DNA from 2 places in the Variovorax sp. Soil_C_19 genome. Region 2 is predicted to be linked to the other one. Evidence: riboswitches for the same ligand, from Rfam matches in the RefSeq annotation. Region 2 holds a riboswitch; the other holds the start of a gene.
The links. A riboswitch is a leader RNA that binds a small molecule or an ion and turns the genes downstream of it on or off. The one in region 2 is predicted to bind glycine.

Region 1 (15,765 bases), on a different contig from region 2:
AGTTCAGGACAATCCGGATCTGCATCTCGTTGAATACGATCTCACGGACCTGGGCAGCTCGATCACGCTGCTAAAAGATGCCAACCCGGATGAGGTCTACAACCTCGCAGCGCAGAGCTTCGTGGGGGTGAGCTTTAACCAACCAGCCGCAACCGCGCATATCACGGGTATCGGCGCACTGCATCTGCTGGAAGCCATTCGCTTGGTCAACCCCAAGATACGCTTCTACCAGGCATCGACTTCCGAAATGTTCGGGAAAGTTCAAGCTATCCCCCAGGTGGAAGAAACGCCTTTCTATCCACGCAGCCCCTACGGCGTTGCCAAGCTGTACGCACACTGGATGACGATCAACTACCGCGAGAGCTACGACATCTTCGGCTGCAGCGGCATTCTGTTCAACCACGAAAGCCCGCTGCGCGGACGAGAGTTCGTGACGCGCAAGATCACCGACAGCGTAGCGAAGATCAAGCTCGGCAAACTCGACGTGCTCGAACTGGGCAACCTCGACGCCAAGCGCGATTGGGGTTTTGCCAAGGAATACGTCGAAGGCATGTGGCGCATGCTGCAGATCGACGAACCCGACACCTACGTGCTCGCCACCAATCGCACCGAGACGGTGCGGGACTTCGTGCAGATGGCGTTCAAGGGCGCAGGTATCACGGTGGAATTCAAGGGTAGCGGGGAAGCCGAGACGGCCGTCGACGTCTCCACGGGCAAGACCGCGATGCGCATCAATCCCAAGTTCTATCGCCCGGCCGAAGTGGAACTGCTGATCGGCAACCCCGCCAAGGCGAAGGCCAAACTCGGATGGGAGCCGGCCACCACGCTCGAGCAACTCTGCCAGATGATGGTCGAGGCCGACATCCGCCGCAACACCCAGGGCTTCTCGTTTTGAGAATCCTGCTGACCGGCGCCCACGGATTCACCGGCCGCCTTTTTGCCGAACGGGCCGTTGCAGCGGGCCACACGATCTGCCCTCTGGAATCCGACCTGACGCAGAGTGACTCCGTGCTTGAGGAAGTGCTGCAGATTGCGCCCGAAGCCGTCGTGCATCTGGCTGCCATCAGCTTCGTCGGGCACGCCAACGATGCCGCCTTCTACGCGGTCAATGTCGTCGGCACCACCAACTTGTTGAATGCGCTGGTGCAGTTGCCGGCACCTCCGACCCGGGTTCTTCTGGCCAGCAGTGCCAACATCTACGGCAACACGGCGCAGTCGCCCATTCGCGAAGAGCAGTTGCCGGCACCGGTGAACCACTATGGCACGAGCAAGCTGGCCATGGAGTGCATGGCGAGGACGTATCGTGATCGCCTGAATCTGGTGATCACGCGCCCCTTCAACTACACCGGCCCGGGACAAGACGACCACTTCCTGATTCCGAAGCTGGCACTGCACTTTGCCGCACGCTCGCCGTCGATCGCCTTGGGCAATCTCGATGTGGAGCGCGAGTTCAACGACGTACAGATGGTCTGCGACGCCTACTTGCTGCTGATCGCTTACGGTGAGCCCGGGGAGGCCTACAACATCTGCTCCGGTCGCCCACATTCTCTGCGGCAGGTGGTCGAGACCCTTGCCCGGATGACTTCGCACAATCCCCGTCTCGAGGTCAATCCAGCGTTCGTCAGAGCCAACGAAGTCCACCGCCTTTGCGGCGACCCTTCCAAATTGCAAGCTTTGCTGGCCCGACACGGGGCTTCGCTGGAAGAGCCGGAACTCGAAGAAACGCTCGCGCGAATGCTTCTGGCGGCAAAGGCCAGCGCGGCAAACGCTGTCGTCAGCTGAAGACTTCGGCCCGCTCGAACCTCGATGCGGCCTGATCCTTGGCCGAGAGTTGCGGGGCGAGGCCGACGTCGGGCCACTCGATTGCCAGGTCCGGATCGTTCCAGACGATCGCACGCTCATGCGCCGGTGCGTAGTAATCCGTGGTCTTGTACAGAAACTCCGCCGTCTCGCTCAGCACCAGGAACCCGTGTGCGAACCCCTCAGGCACCCACAACTGCCTGTGGTTGTCTTCGCTGAGCTCCACACCCACCCACTTGCCGAAGGTCGGCGACGACTTGCGGATGTCCACCGCCACATCGAACACCGCGCCCCGAACCACACGCACCAGCTTTCCCTGCGGCTGCTGGATCTGGTAGTGCAACCCGCGCAGCACCCCCTTGGCCGAGCGCGAATGGTTGTCCTGGACGAACTCGACGTGCCGCCCGACGGCCTCGTCGAACGCCTTGCCGTTGAAGCTCTCGTAGAAGAAGCCGCGCGCATCGCCGAACACCTTCGGCTCGATGACCAGCACCTCCGGAATCGCGGTGGGCGTTGCTTTCACGAGCGCACCTCCTCGGCCAACAGGTGGTTCAGGTATTTGCCGTAGCCATTCTTCTGCAGCGGCGCTGCGAGTCGCGCGAGCTGCTCGCGGTCGATGAACCCGTTGCGCCAGGCGATCTCTTCGGGGCACGCGATCTTCAACCCCTGCCGATGCTCGAGCGTCGCGATGAACTGCCCCGCCTCCAGCAAGCTCTCGTGCGTGCCGGTATCGAGCCAGGCATAGCCGCGCTGCATGATCTGCACGTTGAGCTGGCCAATGTCGAGGTAGGCCTGGTTGACCGCCGTGATCTCCAGCTCGCCGCGCGCGCTCGGCTTCACGGCCTTGGCGATGTCAACCACCTGGTTGTCGTAGAAGTACAGGCCCGTCACGGCGTAGCTGCTCTTGGGCTTGGCCGGCTTCTCTTCGATGCTGCTGGCCTTGCCCTCGGCGTCGAAGGCCACCACGCCGTACCGCTCAGGATCCTGCACGTGGTAGGCGAAGACGGTCGCGCCCTTGTCCTTGGCATCGGCACCGGAGAGCAGATGCGCGAGGTCATGCCCGTAGAAGATGTTGTCGCCCAGCACCAGCGCGCTCGCCTCGTTGGCCACGAACTTCTCGCCGATGATGAACGCCTGCGCCAGACCATCGGGGCTGGGCTGCACCGCGTACTGCAGGTTCAGGCCCCATTGGCTGCCGTCGCCCAGCAACTGCTGGAAACGAGGCGTGTCCTGCGGCGTGCTGATGATGAGGATGTCGCGCATGCCGCCGAGCATCAGCGTGCTCAGCGGGTAGTAGATCATCGGCTTGTCGTACACCGGCAGCAGCTGCTTGCTCATCGCGAGCGTGGCGGGATGCAGGCGGGTGCCGGAGCCGCCGGCCAGGATGATGCCCTTGCGTTTTGTCGTCGTGGTCATTGTTGGGTCTTCTTTCCCTTTTCTTGTGTTCAGAGCGTCTCGCGCAGCATGCGTGCCACGCCGTCCTGCCATGGCGGCAGCCGCAGGCCGAAGGTCGATTGCAGCTTCGTGGTGTCGAGGCGCGAGTTGTGCGGACGCCTGGCGGGCGTGGGGAAGGCGCTCGTGGGCACGGGGTCGACCGCATCGGGCCCCGCCTTCAGCTCGACGCCGGCCGCCTTCGCTTGCTCGATGACGAAACGCGCATAGCCATGCCAGGTGGTGACGCCACCAGCCACCGCGTGATAGAGGCCCGCCTTGGCGGGGTCCTGCAAGGTCGCGCGGATCGCATGCGCGGTCAGGTCGGCCAGCAGCTCCGCGCCGGTCGGCGCGCCGAACTGGTCGTCGATGACGGTCAGCTTGTCGCGCTCCTTGGCCAGGCGCAGCATGGTCTTGGCAAAGTTGCCGCCGCGCGCCGCATACACCCAACTGGTGCGGAAGATCAGGTGCCTCGCGCAGTGTGCGGCCACCAGCTGCTCGCCTTCGAGCTTGGTGCGGCCATACACGCTCAAGGGGCCGGTCGCATCGTCTTCCTTCCAGGGCGTGCTGCCGCTGCCGTCGAAGACGTAGTCGGTCGAGTAATGCACCATCAGCGCCCCAACCTGTTGCGCCGCCTCAGCCACGACGCCCGGCGAGGTGGCGTTGAGCTTGCGCGCGAACTCGGGCTCGCTTTCGGCCTTGTCGACGGCCGTGTGCGCCGCCGCATTCACTATGACATCGGGTCGCACCTTGCGCACCGTCTCGGCGAGTTGCTCGGGCCGGCTGAAGTCGGCGTGAAGCTCGGTGCTGTCGAAGTCGAGCGCGACGAGTTCGCCCAGCGGCGCCAGGCTGCGCTGCAGCTCCCAGCCGACCTGTCCGCCCTTGCCCAGCAACAGCAGCTTCATGCAGCGTCCTTCGTGTCGTACTGCTTCTCGACCCATTCGCGGTAGGCGCCGCTTTGCACGTTGCGCACCCATTCGCCGTTGGCCAGGTACCACTCGACGGTCTTGCGGATGCCGGTGTCGAAGGTCTCGGCCGGCTTCCAGCCGAGCTCGCGCTCGAGCTTGCGCGCGTCGATGGCATAGCGCCGGTCATGGCCGGGACGGTCGGTGACGTAGCTGATCTGCTCCTTGTAGGGCTTGCCGTCCGCGCGCGGGCGCAGTTCGTCGAGCAGCGCACACACCGTGTTGACGATCTCGATGTTGGGCTTCTCGTTCCAGCCGCCTACGTTGTAGGTCTCGCCGAGTCGGCCGGCTTCGAGCACGCGGCGGATGGCGCTGCAGTGGTCTTTCACGTAGAGCCAGTCGCGTACCTGCATGCCGTCGCCATACACCGGCAGCGGCTTGCCGGCGAGTGCATTGACGATCATCAGCGGGATCAGCTTCTCGGGAAAGTGGAACGGCCCGTAGTTGTTCGAGCAGTTGGTGGTGACCACCGGCAGGCCGTAGGTATGGTGCCAGGCGCGCACAAGGTGGTCGCTCGCGGCCTTGCTGGCCGAATACGGGCTGTTGGGCTCGTACTTGTTGTCTTCGGTGAAGGCGGGATCGGTCTTCGAGAGCGAGCCATAGACCTCGTCGGTCGACACGTGCAGGAAGCGGAACGCGGCCTTCTGGTCGGCCGGCAGCGCGTTCCAATGGCCGCGCACCGACTCGAGCAGCCGGAAGGTGCCGAGCACGTTGGTCTGCACGAAGTCCTCGGGGCCGTGGATCGAGCGGTCCACATGCGATTCGGCGGCGAAGTTGACCACCGCGCGGACCTTGTGTTCGGCCAGCAGGCGATCGAGGAGCGCGCTGTCGCCGATGTCGCCCTGCACGAAGATGTGCCGGGCATCGCCCTTGAGGGAGGCGAGCGTCTCGAGGTTGCCCGCGTAGGTCAGCTTGTCGAGGTTGACGACCGGTTCATCGCTCTGCGCGAGCCAGTCGAGTACGAAATTGGCGCCGATGAAGCCGGCGCCGCCGGTTACCAGGATCATGGAGTCCCCTGCTGAAATGGAACGATCGCCACCCGGCGATTGAACAGGCGATTATCCCATCGGGCCAGGGCGATCATGCCGCCCGCATACAATCGCGCCACTGCAGGAGAGCGGACAACATGCGTTGTCCCACCGAAGGCGCAAACTCCCATAAACGCTCAGGTCGGCCGAAGAGGCCTGTACTGCACCAACTGACACGCCGTCTGGAGAGACGTCACCCCGCGTGACGCGCCGAAGGAGCAAACCCGCTGCGGGCGCAGCGGGTGAATCTCTCAGGTACCGAGGACAGGGGGAGCGGCAACTTGGACGGCGATCGTCCGGTTGCTCGCTATGCAAAGCACAGCGACCCCGCCGCCATCCAAGCGCACCTCGAAAGAAGTACCTGAAATGCGCGTGATCGTTCTTGGCGCCGGCCTGCTCGGCGTGACCTCGGCTTATTACCTTCAACAGCTCGGCCACGATGTGACCGTGATCGACCGGCAGGCCACGCCGGCCGCAGAAACCAGCTTCGCCAATGGCGGGCAGATCTCCGTCAGCCATGCCGAACCGTGGGCCAATCCGGGCGCCCCGCTCAAGGTGCTGCAGTGGCTCGGCAAGGAAGACGCACCGCTGCTGTTCCGCGTGCGCGCCGACATGCGCCAGTGGCTCTGGGGCCTGCAGTTCCTGCGCGAATGCACACCGGCGCGCACCCGGCACAACATCGAGCAGATCGTGCGGCTGGGCACCTACAGCCGCGAGGTGCTGCAGCAGCTGCGCCGCGACACCAGTCTGGCGTACGACCAGCGCACGCAAGGCATCCTGCACTTCTACACGACCCAGAAGGAGTTCGATGCCGCCCTCGCGCCGGCCAAGCAGATGCGCGCGCTGGGCTGCGAGCGGCAGGTGATCTCGGCCGACGAGGCCGTGGCCATCGAGCCCGCGCTCGCGCACATCCGGCCGAAGCTGGCCGGCGCCACCTACACCGCGGAAGACGAGTCGGGCGATGCGAACCTCTTTGCGCGCGAACTCGCCAGGCTCGCCGCAGCGGCCGGGGTGAAGTTCCTCATGAGCCACACGGTGACCGCGCTGCGCGAGGCCGGCGGCCGGCTCGACCATGTCGAGGCGACCGACCCCGAAGGCCGCTTCCAGCGCATCGGCGGCGATGCGTTCGTGCTCGCGATGGGCTCGCTGAGCCCGCTCGTCGCGGCACCGCTCGGCATCCGCCTGCCGATCTATCCGGCCAAGGGCTACTCGGTGACGCTGCCGGTCAAGGACGCCTCGAAGGCGCACCAGGTCTCGCTCACCGACGACGAATTCAAGCTCGTGTTCTCGCGCTACACCTCGCCGGGCGCCGAGGGGGGCGACCGCCTGCGCATTGCGGGCACGGCCGAACTCAACGGCTACGACCGCGACCTGAACCGCGTGCGCTGCGAGGCCATCGTGCGGCGCGTCGAAGAACTGTTCCCCGGCGCCGGCGACACCACACAAGCGCAGTTCTGGACCGGCCTGCGCCCCGCGACGCCGAGCAACGTACCGATGATCGGCAAGACGAAGCTGCCGAACCTGTACCTCAACACCGGCCACGGCACGCTGGGCTGGACGCATGCCTGCGGATCGGGCAAATCGATCGCGCGCATCGTGACCGGGCTCGCGCCCGAAGTCGATTTCGCGTTCACGGGAATGCCGCGGCCGGCGCACGGGGTCATGGCGGCGGCCGTGGGCTGAGCCAGGGCCGACCGAACACGGACTTCGGCGTTCAGTCGGCGGCCGCAAACACCGTCAGCACGCCGGTGTACCCATACAGCCGGTGCCGCGCGATCTCGCCGGCCGCGAAGAAACCGACCAGCGGCACGTCGCCGAGCGCATGCCGCACGATCTGCAGCTCGGCGCCGGGTGCGCCGAAATGCGGACCGCCGCGCCCCGAGCAGCTCACGTACACCGCGCCGGCGATGCGGCGTGCCGGATGCGGCGCGGCCTCGGCCTCCCCGGCCGCCACGGCGCGCGCGGTGGCCAGCGTCTGCTCCTCGGGCTCGAGCTCTTCGCGGATCTCGGCGCAGATGCGCATCAGGTCCGCACGCGCGGCCTGCGCGTTGCGGCGGCAGAAGCTCAGCCGCATGCCGGCTTCGGCCACGTCGGCGATCGCCACGCCGCGGCGCGTCGGATCGAGCCCGATGATGTGACGCACCAGCACGTCGGCGCCCAGGTCGCCGGTACGGCGGATGCCGTCGCTGCCCGCATCGGCCAGGCCCACCAGCGTGTTGCGCACCGCGTCGATGGCCTCCTGCGGCCGTTCGAGCGACACCTGCAGCTCCGCCAGCAGCACGTCGAGCGCCGGCTCGCCGTCGAGTTTGAGCAGCAGGTTGCCGTCGGCCTCGGTGATCACGCGCTCGCGCCCGGCCCCCGCGCGCAGCGGCTGGCAGCCCTGCGTGACGCGCGACACCAGCCGCACGCCCTCGCCGAACACCACGCCCGACATCCCGCCCGAGAACACGCCGCCCGCGGCGCCATGGCCGCGGATGTTGCCGTTGCCGCCGACCGCGAACTGCAGCGCGCCGGCCCGGCCCGACGACAGCCCGCCGAACAGGTAGCCGGTGTCGGTGCGGCCCGCCATTTCACCGATCAGTTCGGGCAAGTCGGGTGTCGCGGGGTCTGCATGCACGAGCGCGGTATGGGCCTCGAAACCGCTCATTTCCGAGCTGCCGAGCGGCGCGACGCCCGAGAACACGCGGTACTGGTCGCTCGGCAGCGCGCACAGCATGAGGCTCAGGCCGGGCTCGTCGAAGTACTCGGCGTTGTTGGCCGCCACGCCGACGCCGACCGTGCCCGACCAGTCGGTCACTTCGGGCAGCTCGGCACTCAGGTGATCGAGGATCTCCTGCGCGTCCGAGGCGTAGTGATCGGTGATGTAGAGCAGGCCGAGCGTCGGCGACGGGGCGTATTCGGGCAGCGCCATCTGCGCGCGCAGCTGCGCCAGCACGAGGCCGGCGGCCATGCGCCATTGCGGATGGGTGGCGTGGCCGGAAGGAAACAGTTTCATGGTGCGTGCCTTCCGTTCTTTTTCTCGAAGGAGAGCATGTAAGAGATCAACGCCCGCCGGTGGTTCGCTTGCGCGTGGCGGTGGGCGTCTTTTTGGGTGGGGTTTTCTTCGCAGCGGCCGTCCTGGCGGCGGGTTTCTGCGTTGTTGCGGACGGGCTGCCGCGCATGGCCTTGCCGACCGCATCGGCCATCGGTTGCGCCATGGCGGGCACCTTGAGCTGGGCCGCGTCCTGCAGCGCCGAGTTCGCGATCTGCTGGAACTGCTCGGTCAGCGAGCCCCACCACTGCATCGGATCGACCACGCCGGGCGCCGGCGCTTCATCGGCCCCCGCCGCAGGCTCTGCCGCTACCGACCGGGGCACGGCGGCAGCGGGTTCCGCGGCCGCCTGTTTCGAGAAGGCGCTCGCGATGTCCTCCATGCGCACGTTCATGCCGCGCAGAGTCGAGAGCGTCATCTTCTGCACCTCCAGCGCCTGGACCGTGGCCTTCAGCGCATGGCCGTTCTGCTCGAGCCAGTACTGCACCGTCTTGAGTTCCTGGATGCGCTTGTCGAGTTCTTCCACGCTCAGCGTGGGCGCCACCCAGCTCGCCAGGCTCGGCAGCCCGGGGGCGGCCGCCGGGTTTGCGCCGCCCCCGGCGAGGTTCTTCAGAAAGTCGAACCCGGGGACGAACTGGCTGAAATCGAAGGGCTGGCTGGCGTTGCTCATGAGGCGGTCTCCGAAGGGGTTGTCCTGTGGTGCCAGCTTACTCCAACGCACGGCCTTTTCGCCCGCGCGGACAAGCGTTGCGCACGGGTCAAAGCTCCGCGCGCACCTTGCTGAACACCTTCCAGAAGGCCGCATCCTGCGAGGTCGCGAAATTGATGCGCATCAGCGTGCTCGGGGGACGCCGCGCATGGAACAGCGAACCCGGCGCCAGCAGGTAGCCTTGGTCGAGCATGCGCTGCGTGAGCGCGTCGGTGTCGACGCCCGTGTCGACCCAGCCGAACAGCCCCGCGGGCTCCGACGCGAAGCGGCAGCCGTGCGCCATCGCAAGCTTCACCGCGCGCCCGCGTGCCCCGTCGAGACGGATGCGCACACGCTCCGAATGCCGACGCAGCTGGCCCTGGTCGATGCACCACGACAAGGCCCGCTCGAACAGCGTGGGCGTGGTCAGCGTGGCCAGCAGCTTGGTCTCGAGCAGCCGATCCTTCAGCTCGGCCGAGGCCGCGAGATAGCCGATGCGCCAGTTGGGCGCGAGGATCTTCGCGAAGCCGCTGACGTAGATGGTGCGCTGCAACCCGTCTAGCGCGCAGAGCCGCGTCGCATGCTCGGGCGCGAGGTGGCTGTAGGTGTCGTCCTCGACGATGTGGAAGTCGTGCTCGTTGGCGAGCTTCAGAATCCGGTGCGCGCTGCCCGGCGTGAGGCTGTAGCCGGTCGGGTTGTGCAGCACGCTCACGCTCACGAAGAGCTTGGGGCTGTGCAGCGCGCAGTACTGGGCCATCACCTCGAGGTCGGGCCCGTCGGCGCGGCGCGGCACCGGAAGAATGCGCATGCCCATCGCCTCGAGCCGCGCAAACTCGAGCGCCCATCCGGGCTCCTCGACCATCACCGGATCGCCCGCGCGCAGCAGAGTGCGGCTCACGATGTCGAGCGCATGCGTGGCGCCCACCGTCGTCACGATCTGGTCGGGCGCCGCGGGCACGTTGATGCCGACGAGCCGGTTCGACAGGCTGCGTCGCAGCGCGGCATCGCCCGACGGTTCGCCGTATTGCAGCGAGAGTTCCTGCAGCGCCGCGGTGTTGGTCATGCGGCGCACTGCCGTCGGCATGAAGGTCGAGGCCATCCAGTCGGGCGGAAACACGCCCATGCCGGGCTGCGGCTTGTCGCTCGGCCGGTGGAACATGCTGCGGATCAGCGAGCTCGCGTCGGCCGGCACGCGCGATCCCATCATCTGCATGACCCTCGGCGCCACGCTGGCCGAGCGGGCGTCCTGGGCGGGCCCCGCATCGCGCACATAGAAGCCGCGCTGGCGGCGCGCCTCGATCAGCCCCTGCGCCAGCAGCTGGTCGTAGGCGGCGACCACGGTGTAGGGGCTCACGCCCTGCTGGCGCGCGCATTCGCGCACCGAAGGCAGGCGCGCACCGGGCGGCAGCAGCCGTGTGCGGATGCGCTCCGCCAGCCGGTCGGCCAATTGCCCTGTCAGCGACTGGGTGGGGGTTCGTGTCAACATCTGCGCGGCGCCTGTGTCGATGGGAAGACCAATACAGTGTCAGCGCATGTGTGCATAACTGTATTGGAACTGTAATGGTCCCAAAGTTTAGAGTGTAAGAAATGAACTGGCAAGAATTCACCGCATTGCTGGTGCTGGCCACCGCGATGAGTTTTTCGCCGGGGCCCAACACCACGCTCTCCACCGCGCTCGCAGCCAACGGCGGCCTGCCGCGCGCCATGCGCTTCGTGATCGCGGTGCCGGTCGGCTGGACGCTGCTGCTGGTGCTGTCGGCAGCCGGCATCGGCGCGCTGGTGGTCGCGGTGCCGTCACTGCGGCTCGCCATCAAGGCGCTCGGCATCGGCTACCTGCTGTGGCTCGCCTACAAGCTCAGCGGCAGCGCCACCCTCGGCAAGGCCGACGGCCAGAGCCTGTCGATCGGCTTCGGCCAGGGCGTGATGCTGCAGTTCGTCAACATCAAGGCCTGGCTGCTCGCGCTCACGCTCGTGGCCGGCTGGATCGCGGGCCAGCCCGATCCGCTCGGCCGCTTCGCGATCGTGGCGCCAGTGATGGTGGTCTACGCCTTCGCCAGCAACTTCGTCTATGCGCTCGCCGGTGCGCTGCTGCGCGGCTGGCTTGCCAAGGGCCGGCGCCTGCTGTGGTTCAACCGCGCGATGGCGCTGGTGCTGGTGCTCACCGCCGGGTGGATGCTCGGCGTATGAAGCGGCCCGCCATCAAGGACGAGACGCTCGGCATGTGGCTCGGCGTGATCGGCGTGGCGCTGTTCGCGGTCACGCTGCCGATGACGCGGCTTGCCACCGGCACGCAGGAGGCGCCCCAGCTGTCGCCCTGGTTCGTCACGCTCGGGCGGGCCGCGCTCGCGGGCCTGCTCTCGACGGTGTTCCTGCTTGCCACGCGCTCGCCGCGGCCGGCGCCGCACCAGTGGAAGCCGCTCGGCATGGCCGTGCTCGGCAACGTGATCGGCTATCCGCTGCTGCTGGGCTATGCGCTGCGCGTGGTCACGGCCAGCCACGCGGCGGTGGTCACGGCGCTGCTGCCGCTCGTGACCGCGGCCGTCGCGGCCTGGGTGCTGCACCAGCGCGCACGGCTGGGCTTCTGGCTCTGCGCCATCGCTGGCAGCGTCCTGGTGGTGCTGTTCTCGCTGCTGCGTGCAGCCCAGCAGGGCCACGGCTTCGGCTTCGAATGGGCCGACCTGCTGCTGGTGGGCGCCGTCATCGCGGCATCGGTCGGCTACATCTACGGCGCCCAGGTGACGCCCTCGCTCGGCGCCGAGCGCGTGATCTGCTGGGTCTGCGTGATGGCACTGCCGGTCACGCTGCCGGCCACGCTGGTGCTGTGGCCGCAGACCCCGATCGCCGCGTCGTCCTGGGCCGGCTTCGTCTACGTCGGCGTGTTCTCGATGTGGATCGGCTTCTTCGCGTGGTACCGCGGGCTCGCGCTCGGCGGCGCGCTGCGCGTGAGCCAGACCCAGCTGCTGCAGCCCTTCCTCTCGATCCTCGCGGCCATCCCGCTCTTGGGCGAACCGCTCGACGTGGTCACCCTCGGCTTCGCCGCCGCCGTGGTCTGCACCGTCGTGCTCGGCAAGCGGCTGTCGCAGCCGCAGCCCGCCATCGCCAGCCCGGCGCGCACCGCCACACCCTGAATCCGCACCGCATACCCTCTGCCTGAAAGAAGAACCCCATGGACTGGAAACTCGCCGCCCGCGCCGCCAAGATGAACCCCTCGGTGCTGCGTGAAATCCTCAAGGTCACCGAGCGCCCCGGCATCATCAGCCTGGCCGGCGGCCTGCCTTCGCCCAAGACCTTCCCGATCCAGGCCTTTGCCGATGCCTGCGCCGAGGTGCTGCACAACGACGGCCAGGCGGCGCTGCAATATGCCGCGAGCGAAGGCTATGCGCCGCTGCGCCAGGCGGTGGCCGACATGCTGCCGTGGAACGTCGATCCCGCGCAGGTGCTCATCACCACCGGTTCGCAGCAGGGCCTCGACCTGGTGGCCAAGGCGCTCATCGACCCGGGCAGCCGCGTGCTGGTGGAAACGCCCACCTACCTCGGTGCGCTGCAGGCCTTCGGCCCGATGGAGCCGACGCCGGTGAGCGTGGCGAGCGACGACGACGGCGTAGTGGTCGACGACCTGATCGCCAAAGCGCGCCCGGGTGCCGACGATGCGGCGCGCTTCGTCTACCTGCTGCCCAACTTCCAGAACCCGACGGGTCGCACCATGACCGAGGCGCGGCGTGCGGCCGTGTCGGCCGCGGCTGCCGCGGCGGGCTTGCCGATCGTCGAAGACAACCCTTATGGCGAACTCTGGTTCGACGAGGCGCCGCCGCTGCCGCTGACCGCGCGCAATCCCGAAGGCTGCATCTACCTCGGCTCGTTCTCGAAGGTGCTCGCGCCCGGGCTGCGGCTCGGCTTTTTGGTGGCACCGAAGGCCATCTACCCGAAGCTGCTGCAGGCCAAGCAGGCGGTCGACCTGCACACGCCGATCTTCACGCAGCGCATGGTCTGCGAAGTGATGAAGGATGGTTTTCTCGATCGCCACGTGCCGACCATCCGCGCGCTCTACAAGCGCCAGCGCGATGCGATGCTGGCCGCGCTCACGCGCGAGATGGCGGGGTTGGATGTGAAGTTCAACGCCCCGCTGGGCGGCATGTTCCTCTGGGCCCGCATGCCCGAGGGCATCGACACCGTGGCGCTCCTGCCCAAGGCGGTGGAGCGCAACGTGGCCTTCGTGCCGGGCGCGCCGTTCTATGCGGGCCAGGGCGATCCGCGCACGCTGCGGCTGTCGTTCGTGACCGCGAGCGTCGAGGAGATCGACACCGCGATCGCCGCGCTCGCTGCCGTGCTGCGCGAAGAACTCGCCGCGCTCGGCACCCAACGCACGCTGGCGCCCGAACCGGTCTGAGAGCCATGCACATCGCCATCCTGACCTTCGACGGCTTCAACGAACTCGACTCGCTGATCGCGCTTGGCGTGCTCAACCGCGTGAAGCGCCCGGGCTGGCGTGTGACGCTGGCCTCCCCCTCGGCCACGGTCACCTCGATGAACGGCGTGACGCTGCACGCGACCTCGACACTCGAGGCCGCCTGCGAGGCCGAGGCGGTGCTCGTGGGCAGCGGCATCCGCACGCGCGAAATCGCCGCCGATCCCGCCATCATGGGCGTGCTGCGCCGGCTCGACACCACGCGGCAGCTGATCGGCGCGCAGTGCTCCGGCACGCTGCTGCTCGCCAAGCTGGGGCTGCTGGGCACGGTGCCTGCCTGCACCGACCTCACGACCAAGCCGTGGGTGCAGGAAGCTGGCGTCGAGGTGCTCAACCAGCCTTTCTTTGCGAGCGGCAACGTGGCAACCGCGGGCGGATGCCTGTCGGCGCCCTACCTCGCGGCCTGGCTCATCGCGCGCAGCGAAGGCGTCGAGGCGGCAAGAAGCGCGTTGCACTATGTCGCGCCGGTGGGCGAGAAGGACGACTACGTGGCGCAGGCCATGCGCAACATCGCGCCGTACCTGCCGCAGGCTGCGACAACCGCAGCCGCAGCGGCCTGAGAGACGCATTGCTGCAGGTCACGCCATGATCAGCCTCGCCACGCTCGCGCTCTTCCTCCTGGCCGTGCTCGCGCTGTTCCTGTCGCCCGGGCCGAACATGGCCTTCGTGCTCTCGCACGCCGTGGCGCACGGGCCGCGCGGCGGATTTGCGGCGGCGCTCGGCATTTCGTCGGCCGACCTGGTGCACACGCTCTTTGCCGCCACCGGCGTCACCGCGCTGGTGGCGGCATGGCCGCCTTCGTTCGACCTGCTGCGCTATGCGGGTGTGCTGTACCTGTTGTGGCTGGCGCTGCAGTCGCTGCGCAGCAGCAGCAACAACGACCGCGGATTGCCCGCCGGCACGCGCGTGCGGACCTCCGCCTTCGCACGCATCGTGCGCATGGCCTTTTTCAACAACCTGGTCAATCCGAAGGCGCTGCTGTTCTTCATGGTGTTCCTGCCGCAGTTCGTCGACCCGGCGCGCGGCAGCGTGTCCTTGCAACTGGTGCAGCTCGGCGTCATGCTCTCGGCTGCCGCGCTCGCATTCAACACGCTGCTCGGCGCATGCAGCGGGCAGGTTGGCCGATGGCTGCAGCGCCGTCCGGGGGCTGAAAAATTCCAGCGCGTCCTGCTTGCGCTCGTGATGGTCGGCCTGGCCATTCGCCTGCTGCTGCTCGAGCGTCCTTCCATGCCCTCCTCCCTGTCCGCCACACCTGTCCAAGGAAGCTGAACACCATGCTCAATATCTGGGGCCGCATCAGTTCGATCAACGTGCGCAAAGTCGTCTGGTGCGCACAGGAGCTCGGGCTCGACTTCCAGCGCACCGAGGCCGGTGGCCTGTCCGGCGTGGTGCAGACGCCCGAATACCTCGCGATCAATCCCAATGCCACGGTGCCCACCATCGACGACGGCGAGGGCGCGGAGCGCGTGACGCTCTGGGAATCGAACGTCATCGTGCGCTATCTCTGCGCCAAGCACTCGCACGGCACGCTCTACCCCAGCGAACTGCCGGCGCGCTTCGACGCCGAACGCTGGATGGACTGGCAGCAGACCATGCTCAACCGCGCGAGCCGCGATGCCTTCGTGCAATGGGTGCGTACGCCGCCGGCAGAGCGCGACCCGGCGCTGATCGCGGCCTCGGTGTACGCGAGCGAGGCGCTGTTCGCGCGGCTCGACGCGCACCTGGCGCGCCAGCCCTACATGACGGGCGAGCGCTTCACCATGGCCGACATCCCGATCGGCTGCGAGGCCCACCGCTGGTTCGGCCTGCCGCCGCTCGACTACCAGCGGCCGGCCTGGCCGAACCTCGAACGCTGGTACGGCGAATTGCTCTCCCGGCCAGGCGCGCGCGGCGTGCTCGACCTGGGCCTCGAATGACATGCCCCCTTCGGATCCGACGATGAAATCCCGCCCCTTCAAGCAAGTCGACGTCTTCACGGCAAAGCCCTTGCGCGGCAACCCCCTTGCGGTGGTGCTCGACGGCAGCGGCCTGGACGACGCCGCGATGCAGCGCTTCGCGCAGTGGACGAACCTGTCCGAAACCACCTTCCTGCTGCCGCCCACCGAGCCCACGGCCGACTACCGCGTGCGCATCTTCACGCCCGGCGGCGAGCTGCCGTTCGCGGGCCATCCCACCATCGGCAGTTGCCACGCCTGGCTGCAGGCCGGTGGCAAGCCGCGCGCGGCGGGGCGCATCGTGCAGCAATGCGCGGTGGGCCTGGTGCCGCTGCGCCACGAGGGCGAGCGCCTGGCCTTCGCGGCGCCGCCGCTTGCGCGCAGCGCGCCGAGCCCGAGCCTTCTGGCCAAGGTGGCGGGGGC
Region 2 (15,765 bases):
GAGCCCGGCGCGCACATCCTGTCGGGCGCCATCATGGACCCGCGCGCGCTCAACGAACTGCTGCCCGACTGGAAGGAACTCGGCGCGCCGCTGAACCAGCCGGTGACCGACGACGCGATGGTGTTCCTGGGCGAGAACTCGGGCCTGCGCACGCCGGGCTTCCTGCTGCCCGAGTGCTTCCAGAACCACGGCAACTACATCATCAGCCTCGGCGCGTTCACCAAGTGGCTCGCGCAGCAGGCCGAGAACCTCGGCGTCGAGATCTTCCCGGGCTTTCCGGCCGCCGAGGTGCTCTACAACGAGAACGGTTCGGTGCGCGGCGTGGCCACCGGCAACATGGGCGTGGGCAAGGACGGCGAGCCGACCGAGAACTTCCAGCTCGGCATGGAACTGCTCGGCAAGTACACCGTGTTCGCCGAAGGCTCGCGCGGCCACCTGGGCCGCCAGCTCATCAGCCGCTTCAAGCTCGACGAGGGCAAGGACCCGCAGACCTACGGCCTGGGCGTGAAGGAAGTCTGGGAGATCGATCCCAAGCGCCACCAGCCCGGCTTCGTGCTGCACACGGCCGGCTGGCCGATGAAGAGCGACACCTATGGCGGCGCCTTCCTCTATCACATGGAGGACAACAAGGTCACGATGGGCTTCATCACGGGCCTGGACTACAGCAACCCGTACCTGAGCCCGTTCGAGGAAATGCAGCGCTGGAAGCTGCACCCCAACATCCGCTGGTACCTCGAAGGCGACGAAGCCAAGGGCATCAAGCCCGCCAAGCGCATCGGCTACGGCGCGCGCGCCATCACCGCGGGCGGCCTGATGTCGCTGCCCAAGACGGTGTTCCCGGGCGGCGCGCTGGTGGGCTGCGAGGCCGGCTACCTCAACGTGAGCCGCATCAAGGGCAGCCATGCGGCCATCAAGACCGGCATGCTGGCCGCCGAAGCCGCGTTCGAAGCGGTGACCGCCGGGCGCCAGCACGACGAGCTCACGGCCTATCCGGCCGCGTTCGAGAAGAGCTGGCTCCACACCGAGCTCAACAAGGCGCGCAACTTCAAGGCCTGGTTCAAGAAGGGCCTGGGCATCGCCACCGTGATGAACGGCGTCGAGCAGTGGCTGCTGAAGGGCCGTATTCCATGGACCCTGCACCGCGACAAGCCCGACCACCTCTACCTGAAGCCCGCGGCCGAGTGCAAGCCCATCGCCTATCCGAAGCCGGACGGCAAGCTCACCTTCGACCGGCTTTCGAGCGTGTTCATCAGCAACACCAACCATGAAGAGCAACAGCCGGCGCACCTGACGCTGAAGGACGCCTCGGTGCCGGTGAACATCAACCTCTCGAAGTTCGCCGGACCCGAGAGCCGCTACTGTCCCGCGGGCGTGTACGAGTTCGTGCCCGACGAAGCCCATGCCGGCAAGGAGCGCCTGCAGATCAATGCGCAGAACTGCGTGCACTGCAAGACCTGCGACATCAAGGACCCGACGCAGAACATCGTCTGGGTCACGCCCGAAGGCGGCGGCGGCCCCAACTACGTGGGCATGTGAGCATGCAGGTCGTCATCACAGGAGGCGCGGGCTTCCTGGGCGCGCGCCTCGCACGCACGCTGCTCGCCACGGGGCGCCTGTCGCTCGCGGGGGCGCCGGCAGAACCCATCTCCCGCATCACGCTGGTCGACCGCGTCGCGCCGCCGGCTGACCTGGCGGGCGACCCGCGCATTGCCGTTGCGCTCGGCGACCTCAACGACCAGCTCGCCGCACCCGATGCGGCGCCCTGGCGCGAGGCGGCCGCCATCTTCCATCTGGCCGCCGCGGTCAGCGGCGAATGCGAGGCCGATTTCGACCTCGGCATGCGCAGCAACTTCGCGGCCACGCATGCGCTGCTCGAAAAGGCGCGCGCGCTGGGCACCCGGCCGCTGGTGGTGTTCGCGAGCTCGCTCGCGGTGTTCGGCGATTCGCCCGAGCAGCCGCTGCCGCCGGTCATCGAAGACCACACGCTGCCCACGCCGCAGACCAGCTACGGCATCCAGAAGTTCATCGGCGAGCAGTTGATGGCCGACTACACGCGCAAGGGTTTCGTGCGCGGGCGCAGCGTGCGGCTCATGACGGTGAGTGTGCGTCCGGGGCGCCCCAACGGCGCCGCCTCGGGCTTCTTCAGCGGCATGATCCGCGAGCCGCTCGCGGGCCTTCGCGCCGCGTGCCCGGTGCCCGACGAGACGCCGGTGGCCATCGCCTCGCCCGCGCGCACCATCGAGGGCATCATCCGCGCTGCCGAGGCGGGCGATGCCGAATGGGGACCGCGCACCGCGCTCAACCTGCCCTCGCTCGCGACCACCGTCGGCGACATGGCCGCCGCGCTCGAACGCGTGGCCGGTAAGGCTGCGACCGACCTGCTCGACCGCACGCCCGATCCGGCCATCCGGCGCATCGTCAAGACCTGGCCCGGCCACATCGAGGCCCGGCGCGCCCGCGGCCTGGGGCTGCTGCCCGATGCCGACTTCGAGGCGGTGATCCGCAACTACGTCCGTGAAAATCCCGACGCAGTCAAACTGCTTATTCGTGCATAGTCACCGCTTGCGTGAAACCGGTCTCAAGGCCGATTTCCACTCTTTTTTCCAACCGAGGAGACACACAATGAAGTTGACCCGACTGGCCGCCGGCCTGGTTCTGGGCCTGGGCATGGCATGCGCCGCTTTCGCGCAGACGACCATGAAGATCAGCATCTCGACCTCGCAGAACTCGCACCAGGGCGTCGCCATCGACACCTTCGCGAAAGAAGTGGCGAAGCGCACCAATGGCCGCTACAAGGTCGAGACCTTCTACAACGGCTCGCTCGGCGGCGAGCGCGAGTCGATCGAGGCGGTGCAGCTCGGCACCCAGGAACTCGCGTTCTCCTCGACCGGCCCGGTGCCGAACTTCGTGCCCGAGACCAAGATCCTCGACGTGCCCTTCCTGTTCCGCGACAAGGCGCATGCGCGCGCCGTGCTCGACGGTCCGATCGGCCAGGAGCTCTTGACCAAGTTCGAGGCCAAGGGCTTCAAGGCGCTGGCATGGGCCGAGAACGGCTTCCGCCACATGACCAACAGCAAGCGCGAGGTGAAGGCGCCGGAAGACCTCAAGGGCCTGAAGATGCGCACGATGGAAAACCCGGTGCACATCGCCGCCTATAAGGGCTTCGGCATCGTCACCACGCCGATGGCCTTCCCCGAAGTGTTCACGGCGCTGCAGCAAGGCACGGTCGACGGCCAGGAGAACCCGCTGCCGGTGATCATCTCGGCCAAGTTCGACCAGGTGCAAAAGCACCTCTCGCTCACCGGCCACGTGTATTCGCCCTGCATCTTCGTGATGAACAAGGCCAGCTTCGACAAGCTCAGCGCCGCCGACAAGCAGGCTTTCCTCGAAGCCGCCAAGGAAGGCACCAAGGCCAACCGCGCACGCGTGGACGAAGACGACGCCAAGGGCGTGGCCGACCTGCGCGCCAAGGGCATGACCGTGATCGAGAACCTCGACAAGGCCAAGTTCGTGGCGGCGCTGGCACCGGTGAACACGCAGTTCGAAAAGGACTTCGGCAAGGCCAACCTGGACAAGATCCGCAACTACAAGTGATCGTCGGCCCCCGACCGGCGCTTGCTTGAAGGCTGCGCCCGCCCGGCACCACGCCAGGCGGGCGTTCCTGTTTTTGTTTTACCGTCAGAGTTTTTTCAAATGAAAACCATGTTCCTCGGCGTGGAGCGATGGACCACCATGGTGTCCATGGCCCTGGCCTGCGTGATGCTCGTGGTGGCATCCTCGCTCGGCGTGTTCCAGATCGTCACCCGCTTCGTGCTCGAGCAGCCCGCCGAATGGAGCGAGATCATGATCCGCGTGAGCCTGATCTGGATGGTGTTCCTCGGCATTCCGATGGCGTTTCGCCAGGGCGCGATGGTGAGCGTCGACGTGCTGTACCGCTGGAGCTCGCCGCGCATGCGCCGCCTGCTCGATGCGGCGGTGAGCGTGGCCGCGCTCGCGCTCATGCTCATCATCCTGTGGTGGGGCTGGGACTACGCGATCCGCGGCCGCGTGCAGAGCATGGCCGGGCTCGAGAGCCTGTCGATGATCTGGGCCTACATGGCGTTGCCCGTGGGGGCGGTGTTCTCGCTCTTCGGCATCGTCGGCAACTACCTCGACCCGAAGCGGCTCGAACTGGAGACGGCGCAATGACTTCCGCAATGCTTGCCACGATGGTGCTGTGCTTCGCACTGTCGGTTTCCGTCGCCGTCTCGATCGGCCTGGCGTCGATCGTCGGCATCCAGGTGACGAACGCCCACATGCTGATCTCCGCCAAGGAGATCTTCAACTCGATCAACAAGTTTCCGCTCGCGGCCATCCCGTTCTTCATCCTCGCGGGCAACCTGATGGAAACGGGCGGCATCTCGCGCCGGCTGGTCGAGTTCGCCAAGAGCATCGTCGGCGGCGTGCAGGGCGGCCTGCCGATGACCTGCGTGCTGACCTGCATGATCTTCGCGGCGGTGTCGGGCTCGTCGGTGGCCACCACCTTCGCGATCGGCGCCATCCTGATCCCCGCGCTCATCAAGCACGGCTACCCCACGTCGTATGCGGCGGCGCTGCAGGCCACGAGCGCCGAGCTGGGCGTGATCATCCCGCCGTCGATTCCGCTGATCCTCTACGGCGTGAGCGCCGAAGTGTCGATCGGCGAGCTGTTCATCGCAGGCGTTGGTCCCGGCCTGCTCATCAGCGGCGCGCTGATGCTGTTCGTCTGGGCCTTCTGCAAGTGGAAGGGCTGGGGCAAGAGCGACGGCGAGGGCCGCATGCCCTTCGGCCGCGCGCTGCTGCAGGCCGGCTGGGCGCTCTTGATGCCGGTCATCATCCTGGGCGGCATCTACGGCGGCATCTTCACGCCCACCGAAGCCTCGGCGGTCGCCGTGTTCTATGCGCTCGTCGTGGGCGTGGTGATCTACCGCGAGATCAAGCCGAGCGACCTGTTCGGCATCCTGCGCAAGTCAGTGCTCTCGTCGGCGGTGATCATGTTCATCATCGCCAACGCGGGCCTGTTCGCGTTCCTGATCACGCGTGCGGGCGTGCCCGATGCGATCGGCCATTGGCTCGAGGAAGTGCTCAAGTCGCCGACGATGTTCCTGCTGGGCGTGAATGCGGCGCTGTTCCTCATCGGCATGTTCATCGAGACCAGCGCGGCGATCATCGTGCTCGCACCGATCCTTGCGCCGGTGGCGATGCACTTCGGGGTCGACCCGGTGCACTTCGGGCTCATCATGGTGGTGAACCTCGCACTCGGCATGATCACGCCGCCCTTTGGCGTGAACCTGTTCGCGGCCTGCACCGTGGCGCGCATCTCGCTCGACCGAATAGTGAAGCACCTGATTCCCTTCGTGCTGGTGATCATGGTGTGCCTGATGGTGATCACCTACGTGCCCTGGATCTCGCTGTCGGTGCGCGACCTGATGTACGCACGCTGACCTGCGCGCACACGTACAAGAAAACAGGGGGGAACGACACCATGCATCGCATCTCGACGCAGCTTCTCGCCGGCTGGGTTCTTGCAGCCGCCGCCCTTGGCGCCGCGGCGGCCGACAAGCTCCCTGCGGGCCGGTCGGCCGACGAACTGCTGCAAGGGGCGCACGCCACCCTGCGCCAGCTGGATGAAGACCGCTTCGGGCCGCTGTGGGACAACGCATCACGCGTGCTCAAGTCGCGCGTGCCGCGCGCCGCCTTCGTCGACACCACGCGCAAGGCGCGCCAGACGCTCGGCGCCGTGAAGCAGCGCGACTGGCAGAGCGTGACGCGCCGCACCACCAGCGCCGACGGCAGCCTGCAGGACCTGCCCGCCGGCACCTATGCCAACGTAGAGTTCGTCACGCTGCTGGCCGATGGCAAGGCGGGTTCCGAGAAGCTCAGCTTTTCGCTCGATGAGGGCAAGCGCTGGCGATTTACGGGGTACGTGGCGTTTCGGCCCGAGGCCTCGGCGGCGTCGGCCGCACCGGCACCGACTGCCAGGGCTGCTTCTGCAGCGGCGGAATCTCCCCCCACGACGGCCGGCACCGCCATCGCCGAAGTCGATGCCGCGGTGCGCGCCTGGGCCGCCGCCTGGGCCGCCAAGGACCTGGACCGCTACTTCGCCGTCTATGCGCCGGAGGCGGTGCCGAGCGGCAAGCTCGACCGCCGCGGCTGGGAAGCCGACCGGCGCAAGCGCATCGAGGGCAAGTCGCGCATCGAGGTGGGTGTCGACGACCTCGTCATCAGCATCCATGGCACCACCGCCACCGCGCACTTCAAGCAGACCTACCGCGCCGATGCGCTGAACGACACGAGCCGCAAGACGCTCGAGTTCCAGCGCGTGGACGACCGCTGGCTCATCCGCCGCGAAACCGCGGGCTGAGTCCGGGCGCCGCCGAAGCCTTCGCCATGTAAGGCAAAAGCTTCATCAAGATGTCACCGCGCGCCGCGATGCTTCAGCCCTCGAATTCCAGGGCTGTTGCGCCATGTTCCCCATCAAGACCGACAAGGCACGCGACGAACTCCGGGGCGGCCAGCGCACCCTGACGCAGCGCGAACGCGCGCTGCTGCTGATGGCCGACGGCCGTCGCTCGCTGAGCGACTTCGCCCCGCTGTTCGCGAGCCGCGGCGACGCCGAGCAGGCGCTGCAGGCGCTCGCGCACCGCGGCTACCTGCAGTTTCCCGCGCCTGCCGCCCTCATCGCACCGCCCGCCGCTGCGCCCGGCAACGCCGCCGACACCTTCGACGGCAAGCGCTCCCTCGCCACCACGCGGATGTTCCTGTTCGACATCTGCGAGCGCATGTTCGTGCGGCGCGATCCGGCGTTCGCGCTGCAGATGCGCGACGCGCTGCGCGAGGCGCGCGACCGCGAGGCGATGCTGGAGATCGCGGCATTGATGCTGGCCGAGGTCGAGAAGACCGCGGGCGCGGAGCGGGCCGAGTCGCTGCGCGAGCGCATTGAAAAATTGCTGCCGTCGGCAGCACAGGCCGTTCATTGAACCGGTCGTCGGCGGGCGTCGGAGACCCTGCTCAGTCGACCTGGATGTTGGCCTGCGCGGCCACGGCCCGCATCTTCGGGAGCTCGCGCTCGACGCGCTCGCGCACCGCACTGGCCGGGCCCCATGCCGGCGTGAGCCCCATCTCGACGAGCTTCTTCTGGAAGCCGGGCTCGCGCATGCTCGCGGCCAGCGCTGCCTCGAGCTTCGCCTGCACGGGCGCGGGCAGTCCCGCAGGCGCCAGCAGCGCGAACCAGGTGCTCATGTCGAACCCGGGATAGCCGCTCTCTGCCATCGTCGGCACGTCGGGCAGCAGCGCCAGGCGTTTCGCGCCGAGCGCGGCGATCGGCCGGATGCGCCCGGCCTTGACGAGCGGCGCCGACGCGACCACCGTGTCCACCGCCACCTGCACCTGTCCGCCCATCAGCGCCGTGAGGCTCGGTGAACTGCCGTTGTACGGCACATGGACCATCTGGATGCCGGTCGCCGACTTGAGCATCTCGCCGCCGAAATGCACCGACGAGCCGGTGCCGAAGCTACCGTACGAGAACTTGTCGGGCGCAGCCTTGGCCTGGGCCACGATGTCCTTGAGCGAACTGCCCGGCGTGTCGTTGCCGGCCACCAGCAGCAGCCCCATGTCGGCCACCAACCCGAGCGGCGTGAAGCTCGCGAGCGGGTCATACGGAAGGTTCGGGCGGATCGCCGGGTTCAGCGTGAGCGTGGTGCTGGCGCCCAGCAGCAGCGTGTAGCCGTCGGCGGGCGCCTTGGCCACCAGCGAGGCCGCGACGACCGTAGACGCACCGGGGCGGTTTTCGACCACGATCGGCTGCCCGAGCTTCTCGCCCATCGCGTTGGCCATCAGCCGGCCGAGGATGTCGGTCGCGCCGCCCGGCGAATAGGGCACCACCAGCTTGATCGGACGATCGGGAAAGCCCTGCTGGGCCAGCGCCATCGCGGGCACCGCGCATGCCGCGGCAGCGACGAACGCAAGGGAGAGGAAACGGGAACGACGGAGAGACATGGCGGTGCAAAGCTCCAGTTGGCAGGCAAGAAAAACGGAAGAGGCGAGACGGCGGTCAGCCGAGCAAGGGGCTTCGCACCCGTGCGTGACCGCTGGCCTCGTCGTAGGCATGGCCGATCTGCAGCACGGCCGCGTCGGCCTGCACCGGGCCGATGATCTGCAGGCCGGCAGGCAGGCCGCCGGCACCGAAGCCGGCGGGCGCCGCCAGTGCCGGCAGGCCGGCCATGGTGGCGGGAACCACTGCCTGCATCCAGCGGTGGTAGGTGTCCATCGCGCGGCCGCCCACCTCGTGCGGCCAGTCGAGCACCAGGTCGAAGGGGAACACCTGCGCCGATGGCATCACGAGGAAGTCGAACTGCGCGAACAGCCCGCGCAGTGCCTGGTACCAGGCCGAGCGCGTGCGCGCGGCGTCATACACCTGCATGCCGCTCAGCTGCAGGCCGCGCTCGATCTCCCACACCGCCTCGGGCTTGAGCAGCGCGCGCCGTGCCGGGTCATGGTAGAGCGCGGCATTGGCGCCCGCCACCGCAAAGCTGCGCAGGTCGATCCAGGCGCGCCACAACTGCTCGAGGTCGAAGGCCGGCAGCACCGCCTCGACGCTGCAGCCGGCCGCCTCGAAATGCCGCAGCGCCGCGGCGCAGGTGTCGAGCACGCCGGGCTCGGTGGGCAGATGGCCGCCCAGGTCGCCGAGCCAGCCGATGCGCGTGCCGCGGAAGTCGCGCGCCAGCGGTTGCAGGAAGTCGCTGCCCTTCGCCTGTCGGTGCGTGAGCGGCAGCCGGGCGTCGAAACCGGCCTGCACGGCCAGCAGCATGGCCAGGTCGGGGATGTTGCGCGCCATCGGACCGGCGACGCTGAATTGCTGGAAGAAGACCTCTTCGGTGGGACCGTGCGGCACGCAGCCGATCGAGGTGCGCAGGCCATACACGTTGTTGAAGGCCGCCGGCGTGCGCAGCGATCCCATCATGTCGGAGCCGTCGGCCACCGGCAGCATGCGCAGCGCCACCGCCACGCCGGCGCCGCCGCTGCTGCCGCCTGCCGAGCGGGCCGGGTCGAAGGCGTTGCGCGTGGCGCCGTACACCGGGTTGTAGGTGTGGCCGCCGAGCCCGAACTCGGGCGTGTTGGTGCGGCCGACGAACAGCGCGCCGCCGGCACGCATGCGTTCGAACACCACCGCGTCGGCCGGCGTGACCTGGCCACGGAAGATCGGCGAGCCGCGCGTGGTGACCATGCCGGCCACGGGCATGATGTCCTTCGGCGCCTGCGGGAAGCCATGCATCGGCCCCAGGCTGCGGCCCTGCCCCAGTTGGTCGTCGCGCTCGCGGGCCTGGGCGTGCAGCGCATCGCGGTCGGCGTGCGCCACGATGGCATTGACCACCGGATTGAGCCGGTCGATCTGCGCCAGGTAGGCATCGAGCACTTCGACGCACGAGACCTCGCGCGAATGGATGGCATGCGAAAGCGCTGTGGCGCTGAGTTCCACGATGGCCGAAGCCACCGGCGCCGGCGTGGCCGATCGGGGTTTGTGCATGCCTCTCCTGCGGAAAAATGACGGGACGAAGTCAGAATAAGCGCCCGCCAGCCATACGACAATCGCCGTTTGTTGCAAGAATCGTTGCGTTTTACGCAAACCTAGGAAGGTTTTCGATGCTGTCCGACCGACTGCAGGACACGGCGCTGCGCTACTTTCTCGAGGTGGTTCGCAGCGGCTCCGTGAGCGAGGCCGCCTCGCGGCTCAGCGTGTCGCCCTCGGCCGTAAGCCGGCAGGTGGCGGCATTGGAAGAACTGCTCGGCGTGCCGCTGTTCGAGCGGCACGCGCGCGGCATGGCGCCCAGCGCCGCCGGCGAACTGCTGGCCGCGCATGCGCGCCGCGGCGCGATGGAGGCCGACCGCGTGGTGTCCGACATCCAGGCGCTGCAGGGTCTGCGCCGGGGCCTGGTGCGCCTGGCCAGTTCGTCCGGCTTCGCCATCGAGTTCCTGCCCGGCGCGATGGCCGAATTCCGTGCCCGCCACCCTGGCATCCTGTTCCACCTCCGCGTGGTGGCGCCGGCCCAGGTAACCGCGGCGGTGCGCAATGGCGACGTGGACATCGGCCTCACCTACAGCCGGGCTGCCGAGCGCGACATCCAGGTGCAGCACATGCAGGCGGCGCCCGTCCACGCGATCATGCGGCCCGACCATCCGCTCGCGCGCTTTTCCACCGTCACGCTGGCGCAGATGCATCCGCATCCGATCGCCCTGCCAGAGCGCGACAACACGGTGCGCCAGTTGTTCGACATCGGCTGCAGCCAGCGGCGGCTGGTGTTCGACCCGGTGCTGGTCAGCAACCATTTCGAGTCGCTCACCAACTTCGTGCTGCACGGCGGCGGCCTGTCGATTTCGGGCGAGGTGACGGTGCGCGACCGTGCGCGGCGCGGCGAGCTGCATGCCGCACCGATCCGCGAGCGCGGCATGAACGGCCGCGCCGTCGAGGTCCAGACCCTCGCCGGACGCACGCTGCCACAGGGCGTCAGCGCCTTTCTCGACCATCTGCGTGCGGAACTGCCGCCGTCCCGCGCGGCCGGCCCGCAGCGCGATCCACTACACTCGCCGGGTCAGGAGAGAGCTTCGCCACGCGAGGCCGCCGAAGGCGCAGGGAACCCCCGAACGCTCAGGCAAAAGGACTGACACAGCGACAGCGAACGCCGTCGCTTCCTTGCTGGAGAGAGGCCGTTGCAGCGCGCGTTTGCGGCGACGGCCCACCGAAGGAGCAAACCCCGATCGTGGGGCGAATCTCTCAGGTAAAGCGGACAGCAGGGGTGGCCCATGGCTTGCGCCATGGAATTCGACTGCCCCTTTGGAGAGTGCCCCGTGGCTGCTTCCGCTGACCAACAACAACCATTGCTCAAGACCCCGCTGCACGACCTGCACGTCGAGCTCGGCGCCCGCATGGTGCCGTTCGCCGGCTATTCGATGCCGGTGCAGTACCCCGCCGGCCTGATGGCCGAGCACCGCCATACGCGCGAGCAGGCCGGGCTGTTCGATATCTCGCACATGGGCCAGTTGCGCCTGGTCGGGCCCGACGCCGCCGCCGCCTTCGAGACGCTGATGCCGGTCGACGTGATCGACCTGGCCCCGGGCAAGCAGCGCTACGGCCTGCTGCTGAACGACGAAGGCGGCATCCTCGACGACCTGATGTTCTTCAACGAGGGGCACGGCTCGCTCTTCGTGATCGTCAACGGCGCCTGCAAGATGGCCGACATCGCGCACATCCAGCAGAAGATCGGCGCACGCTGCGAGGTGCAGCCCCTGCCCGACCACGCGCTGCTCGCGCTGCAGGGGCCGCAGGCCGCCGCGGTGCTCGCAAGGCTCTCGCCCGGCGCCGAGCGCTTCGTGTTCATGACCGGCGGCGCAGTGCAGATCGGCGGCATTCCAGCCTTCGTCACGCGCAGCGGCTACACCGGCGAAGACGGCTTCGAGATCTCGGTCGCCGGCCGTGACGCCGACGCCCTGGCCCGCCTGCTGCTCACCCAGGCCGAGGTCAAGCCGATCGGCCTGGGCGCGCGCAATTCGCTGCGGCTCGAGGCCGGCCTGTGCCTTTACGGCAACGATATCGACACCACCACCACGCCGGTCGAGGCCTCGCTCAACTGGGCGATCCAGAAGGTGCGCCGCGCGGGCGGCGCGCGCGAAGGCGGCTTCCCGGGCGCGGCCCGGGTGCTGGCGCAGTTGGCATCGGCCACGTCGGGCGCGGCCGGCCGCACCGACCACGACACGCTCACGCGCAAGCGCGTTGGCCTGGTGGCGCTCGAGCGCATACCGGTGCGCGACGGCACGGTGCTGCAATCGTTCGAGGGCCAGGACATAGGCCTCGTGACGAGCGGCCTGCTCGGCCCCACGGCCGACCGCCCGGTCGCGATGGGCTACGTGGCCATGGCCTTCGCCGAGCCCGGCACGCGCGTGCAGGCCATCGTGCGGGGCAAGCCCGTTCCGATGGAAGTCTCGGCCATGCCTTTCGTGCCCACGCGCTACTACCGCGGCTGAGCTCGGCATTTCATTTTTTCCACGAGGAGTTTTTTCACATGACCATCAAGTACACCAAGGACCACGAATGGGTCTCGGCCGAAGGCGACGCGGCCACCGTCGGCATCACCGTGCATGCGCAGGATGCGCTCGGCGACGTGGTGTTCGTCGACCTGCCCGACGTGGGCAAGACCTTCGCGCAGGGCGAAGTGGCCGGTGTCGTCGAATCGGTGAAGGCCGCGGCCGACGTGTTCATGCCCGTGTCGGGCGAGATCACCGAAGTGAACGAGGCGCTGCGCGCCGATCCTTCGCTCGCCAACAGCGACCCGCTGGCCGCGGGCTGGTTCTTCAAGGTCAAGCTCAGCGAACCTGCGCAGCTCGACGCGCTGCTCGACGCCGCCTCCTACGACCAGTTCGCAGCCGAGTCCTGATGCACCGCTGAAGACGGGCTGGCCGCACGCGACGCGTCCGGCAGCCCCGCCCTTGCCTTTTCCCCCCGACACCGCCATGCCCACCCCTTCCCTCCCCTCCCTGCAAGAACTCGAGAATGCCGAGGAATTCCTCGCCCGCCACATCGGCATCGATGCGGCCGACGAAGCGCGCATGCTGCCGGTGATCGGCTCGGCCACGCGTGCGGAGCTCATCGACGGCATCGTGCCCGCGGCGATTCGCCGCGCCCGCCCGATGCGGCTGCCGGCGCCCGCCAGCGAAGCGGACGCGCTGGCCGAGATGAAGGCCATCGCGGCGAAGAACAAGGTGTGCAAGAGCTTCATCGGCCAGGGCTACTACGGCACCCACACGCCCGGCGTGATCCTGCGCAACGTGCTCGAGAACCCCGCCTGGTACACCGCCTACACGCCCTACCAGGCCGAGATCTCGCAAGGGCGCATGGAGGCCCTGCTCAATTTCCAAACGATGGTGTGCGACCTGACGGGCATGGCCATCGCCAACGCCTCCATGCTCGACGAGGCCACGGCCGCGGCCGAGGCCATGACGCTCGCCCGGCGCAGCGTCAAGAGCAAGAGCAACGTGTTCCTGGTCTCGGGCGACTGCCATCCGCAGACGATCGAGGTCATCCGCACGCGTGCCGCGCCGCTGGGCATCGAAGTGAAGGTGAGCACGGCGTCCGAGACGCTGCCGCACCTGATGGCGAGCTGCGACTTCTTCGGCGTGCTCGCGCAGTACCCGGCCACCACCGGCCATGTGCACGACCTGCGCCCGCTCGCGGGCCATGCCCACCAGTGCGACGCCGCCTTCTGCGTGGCCGCCGACCTGCTCGCGCTCACGCTCCTCGCGCCGCCCGGCGAATGGGACGCCGACATCGTCTGCGGCACCACGCAGCGCTTCGGCATGCCGATGTGCAACGGCGGCCCGCACGCGGCCTACCTGGCCTGCCGTGACGAATTCAAGCGCTCGCTGCCCGGCCGGCTGGTCGGCGTGAGCGTCGATGCGCACGGGCGTCCGGCCTACCGCCTCGCGCTGCAAACGCGCGAGCAGCACATCCGGCGCGAGAAGGCCACGTCCAACATCTGCACCGCGCAGGTGCTGCCGGCCGTGGTGGCGAGCATGTACGCCGTCTACCACGGACCCGACGGCCTTACGCGCATCGCGCAGCGCGTGGCCGCGCTCACCGCGATCCTCGCGCAAGGCTTCGCGCAGATGGGCCGCGAAGTGGTCAATGCCACCGCGTTCGATTCGCTGACGATCCACACCGGCGACGACACGCAGAAGATCGTCGAGCGCGCCGAGGCCGGCGGCATCAACCTGCGCCAGCGTCTGCAGCAGCACCTGGGCATCTCGCTCGACGAGACCACCACGCGCGCCGACATCGAGACGCTCTGGGCGCTGTTCGTGCCCGCCGGCACGCCGATGCCGCGCTTCGACGAACTCGCCGGCACCGCGCCGCGACTGCCCGACGACCTGCGCCGCACCAGCGCCTTTCTCGCGCACCCGGTGTTCAACACGCACAAGAGCGAGACGGCGATGCTGCGCTACATCCGCAGCCTGTCCGACAAGGATCTGGCGCTCGACCGCAGCATGATCCCGCTCGGCAGCTGCACCATGAAGCTCAATGCGACCAGCGAGATGATCCCCATCACCTGGCCCGAGTTCGCGAACATCCATCCGTTCGCGCCCGCCGAGCAGCTCGCGGGCTACGCCCAGCTCGACGCCCAGCTGCGCGCCTGGCTCTGCGAAGCCACCGGCTACGCGGGCATCAGCCTGCAGCCCAATGCGGGCTCGCAGGGCGAATACGCGGGCCTGCTCGCGATCCGAGCGTTCCAGGAAGCCAACGGCCAGGGACACCGCAACATCTGCCTGATTCCGTCGTCGGCGCATGGCACCAACCCCGCGAGCGCACAGATGGTGGGCCTGCAGGTGGTGGTGACGGCCTGCGACGCGCAGGGCAACGTCGACATGGACGACCTGAGGCGCGCCTGCGAGAAGCACAGCGCCAACCTGGCCGCGGTGATGATCACGTATCCCAGCACGCACGGCGTGTTCGAGACCCGCGTGAAGGAACTCTGCGAACTGGTGCACGAACACGGCGGCCGCGTGTACGTCGACGGCGCCAACATGAACGCGCTGGTCGGCGTGGCCGCGCCCGGCGAATTCGGCGGCGACGTGAGCCACCTCAACCTGCACAAGACCTTCTGCATCCCGCACGGCGGCGGCGGTCCGGGCGTGGGGCCGGTGTGCGTGGTCGAGGACTTGGTGCCGTACCTGCCGGGGCATGCGACGGCCGGCGCCGCGGGCAATGGCGTAGGCGCCGTTTCCGCTGCGCCCTTGGGCAATGCCGCAGTGCTGCCGATCAGCTGGATGTACTGCCGAATGATGGGCGCCAAGGGCCTGCAGGCCGCCACCGAGACCGCGATCCTGAGCGCCAACTACATCAGCGCGCGGCTCAAGGAGCACTACCCCACGCTCTACGCCAGCCCCAACGGGCATGTCGCGCACGAGTGCATCCTCGACCTGCGCCCGCTCAAGGAGACCAGCGGCGTCACCGCCGAAGACGTGGCCAAGCGCCTGATCGACTACGGCTTCCACGCGCCCACGCTGAGCTTCCCGGTGCCGGGCACCTTGATGGTCGAGCCGACCGAGAGCGAACCGCTGGCCGAACTCGATCGCTTCATCGACGCGATGATCGCGATCCGCGGCGAGATCCGCCGCATCGAGGAAGGCGTCTGGCCAAAGGACGACAACCCGCTCAAGCATGCGCCGCACACCGCCGCCAGCCTGGTTGCGAGCGAATGGACGCATCCGTATGCGCGCGAACTCGGCGCCTATCCGCTGGCCGCGCTGAAGGACGCCAAGTACTGGCCGCCCGTGGGCCGCGTCGACAACGTCTATGGCGACCGCAACCTGTTCTGCAGCTGCCTGCCCGTGGGCGATTACCAGGAAGCCGAAGCCGCCGCCTGAGCGCTTGGCGGCCTCAGCCGCCGGTTCAACCTTCGCGGCGGTACATGGCCCACTTGACGGTCAGCAGGTCGGCGGCGATCTTGGCGGCGTTGACGCCGGCGTAGTCCTGGGAGGGGTCGAATTCGAAGCCCTCCCGGTAGCGCCGGACCTCGCCGTAGTCGGCATCGAAGGTCATCGGACCCATGAGTTCCGTCGGGTCCGTGCCGGCGGGAAGCGCCAGGAATTTCGCGGGATCGGTAGCACTCTGGTAGAGGTCGACGCTCATCAGGCTCATACGGTGGTCCTCGAAACGGCTTGGATTTCGTGAAGGCCGATCATCTGCGCCATCGCCGC

Region 1: another riboswitch for glycine. It lies ahead of AC3A6R_RS19895 (D-amino acid dehydrogenase); the one in region 2 lies ahead of gcvT (glycine cleavage system aminomethyltransferase GcvT).

What each region holds. Positions count from the first base shown of each region.
Region 1 covers NZ_JBDGIV010000011.1:73,451-89,215, reverse strand. Annotated here, with positions in the region: gene gmd (GDP-mannose 4,6-dehydratase) at 1-895, shown strand, start outside; gene AC3A6R_RS19920 (GDP-mannose 4,6-dehydratase) at 892-1,782, shown strand; gene rfbC (dTDP-4-dehydrorhamnose 3,5-epimerase) at 1,775-2,323, opposite strand; gene rfbA (glucose-1-phosphate thymidylyltransferase RfbA) at 2,320-3,216, opposite strand; gene rfbD (dTDP-4-dehydrorhamnose reductase) at 3,246-4,136, opposite strand; gene rfbB (dTDP-glucose 4,6-dehydratase) at 4,133-5,203, opposite strand; glycine riboswitch at 5,297-5,393, shown strand; glycine riboswitch at 5,397-5,502, shown strand; gene AC3A6R_RS19895 (D-amino acid dehydrogenase) at 5,591-6,907, shown strand; gene AC3A6R_RS19890 (FIST signal transduction protein) at 6,939-8,219, opposite strand; gene AC3A6R_RS19885 (PhaM family polyhydroxyalkanoate granule multifunctional regulatory protein) at 8,266-8,925, opposite strand; gene AC3A6R_RS19880 (aminotransferase-like domain-containing protein) at 9,014-10,429, opposite strand; gene AC3A6R_RS19875 (LysE family translocator) at 10,531-11,130, shown strand; gene AC3A6R_RS19870 (DMT family transporter) at 11,127-12,071, shown strand; gene AC3A6R_RS19865 (aminotransferase-like domain-containing protein) at 12,110-13,330, shown strand; gene AC3A6R_RS19860 (DJ-1/PfpI family protein) at 13,336-13,968, shown strand; gene AC3A6R_RS19855 (LysE family translocator) at 13,994-14,677, shown strand; gene AC3A6R_RS19850 (glutathione S-transferase family protein) at 14,683-15,324, shown strand; gene AC3A6R_RS19845 (PhzF family phenazine biosynthesis protein) at 15,347-15,765, shown strand, end outside.
Region 2 covers NZ_JBDGIV010000019.1:8,318-24,082, reverse strand. Annotated here, with positions in the region: gene AC3A6R_RS24600 (electron transfer flavoprotein-ubiquinone oxidoreductase) at 1-1,536, shown strand, start outside; gene denD (D-erythronate dehydrogenase) at 1,539-2,555, shown strand; gene AC3A6R_RS24590 (TRAP transporter substrate-binding protein) at 2,623-3,594, shown strand; gene AC3A6R_RS24585 (TRAP transporter small permease) at 3,694-4,188, shown strand; gene AC3A6R_RS24580 (TRAP transporter large permease) at 4,185-5,462, shown strand; gene AC3A6R_RS24575 (DUF4019 domain-containing protein) at 5,504-6,382, shown strand; gene AC3A6R_RS24570 (hypothetical protein) at 6,486-6,998, shown strand; gene AC3A6R_RS24565 (Bug family tripartite tricarboxylate transporter substrate binding protein) at 7,030-8,016, opposite strand; gene AC3A6R_RS24560 (amidase) at 8,072-9,544, opposite strand; partial or broken gene AC3A6R_RS24555 (LysR family transcriptional regulator) at 9,661-10,563, shown strand; glycine riboswitch at 10,599-10,689, shown strand; glycine riboswitch at 10,702-10,816, shown strand; gene gcvT (glycine cleavage system aminomethyltransferase GcvT) at 10,864-12,036, shown strand; gene gcvH (glycine cleavage system protein GcvH) at 12,075-12,446, shown strand; gene gcvP (aminomethyl-transferring glycine dehydrogenase) at 12,523-15,432, shown strand; gene AC3A6R_RS24535 (hypothetical protein) at 15,458-15,706, opposite strand.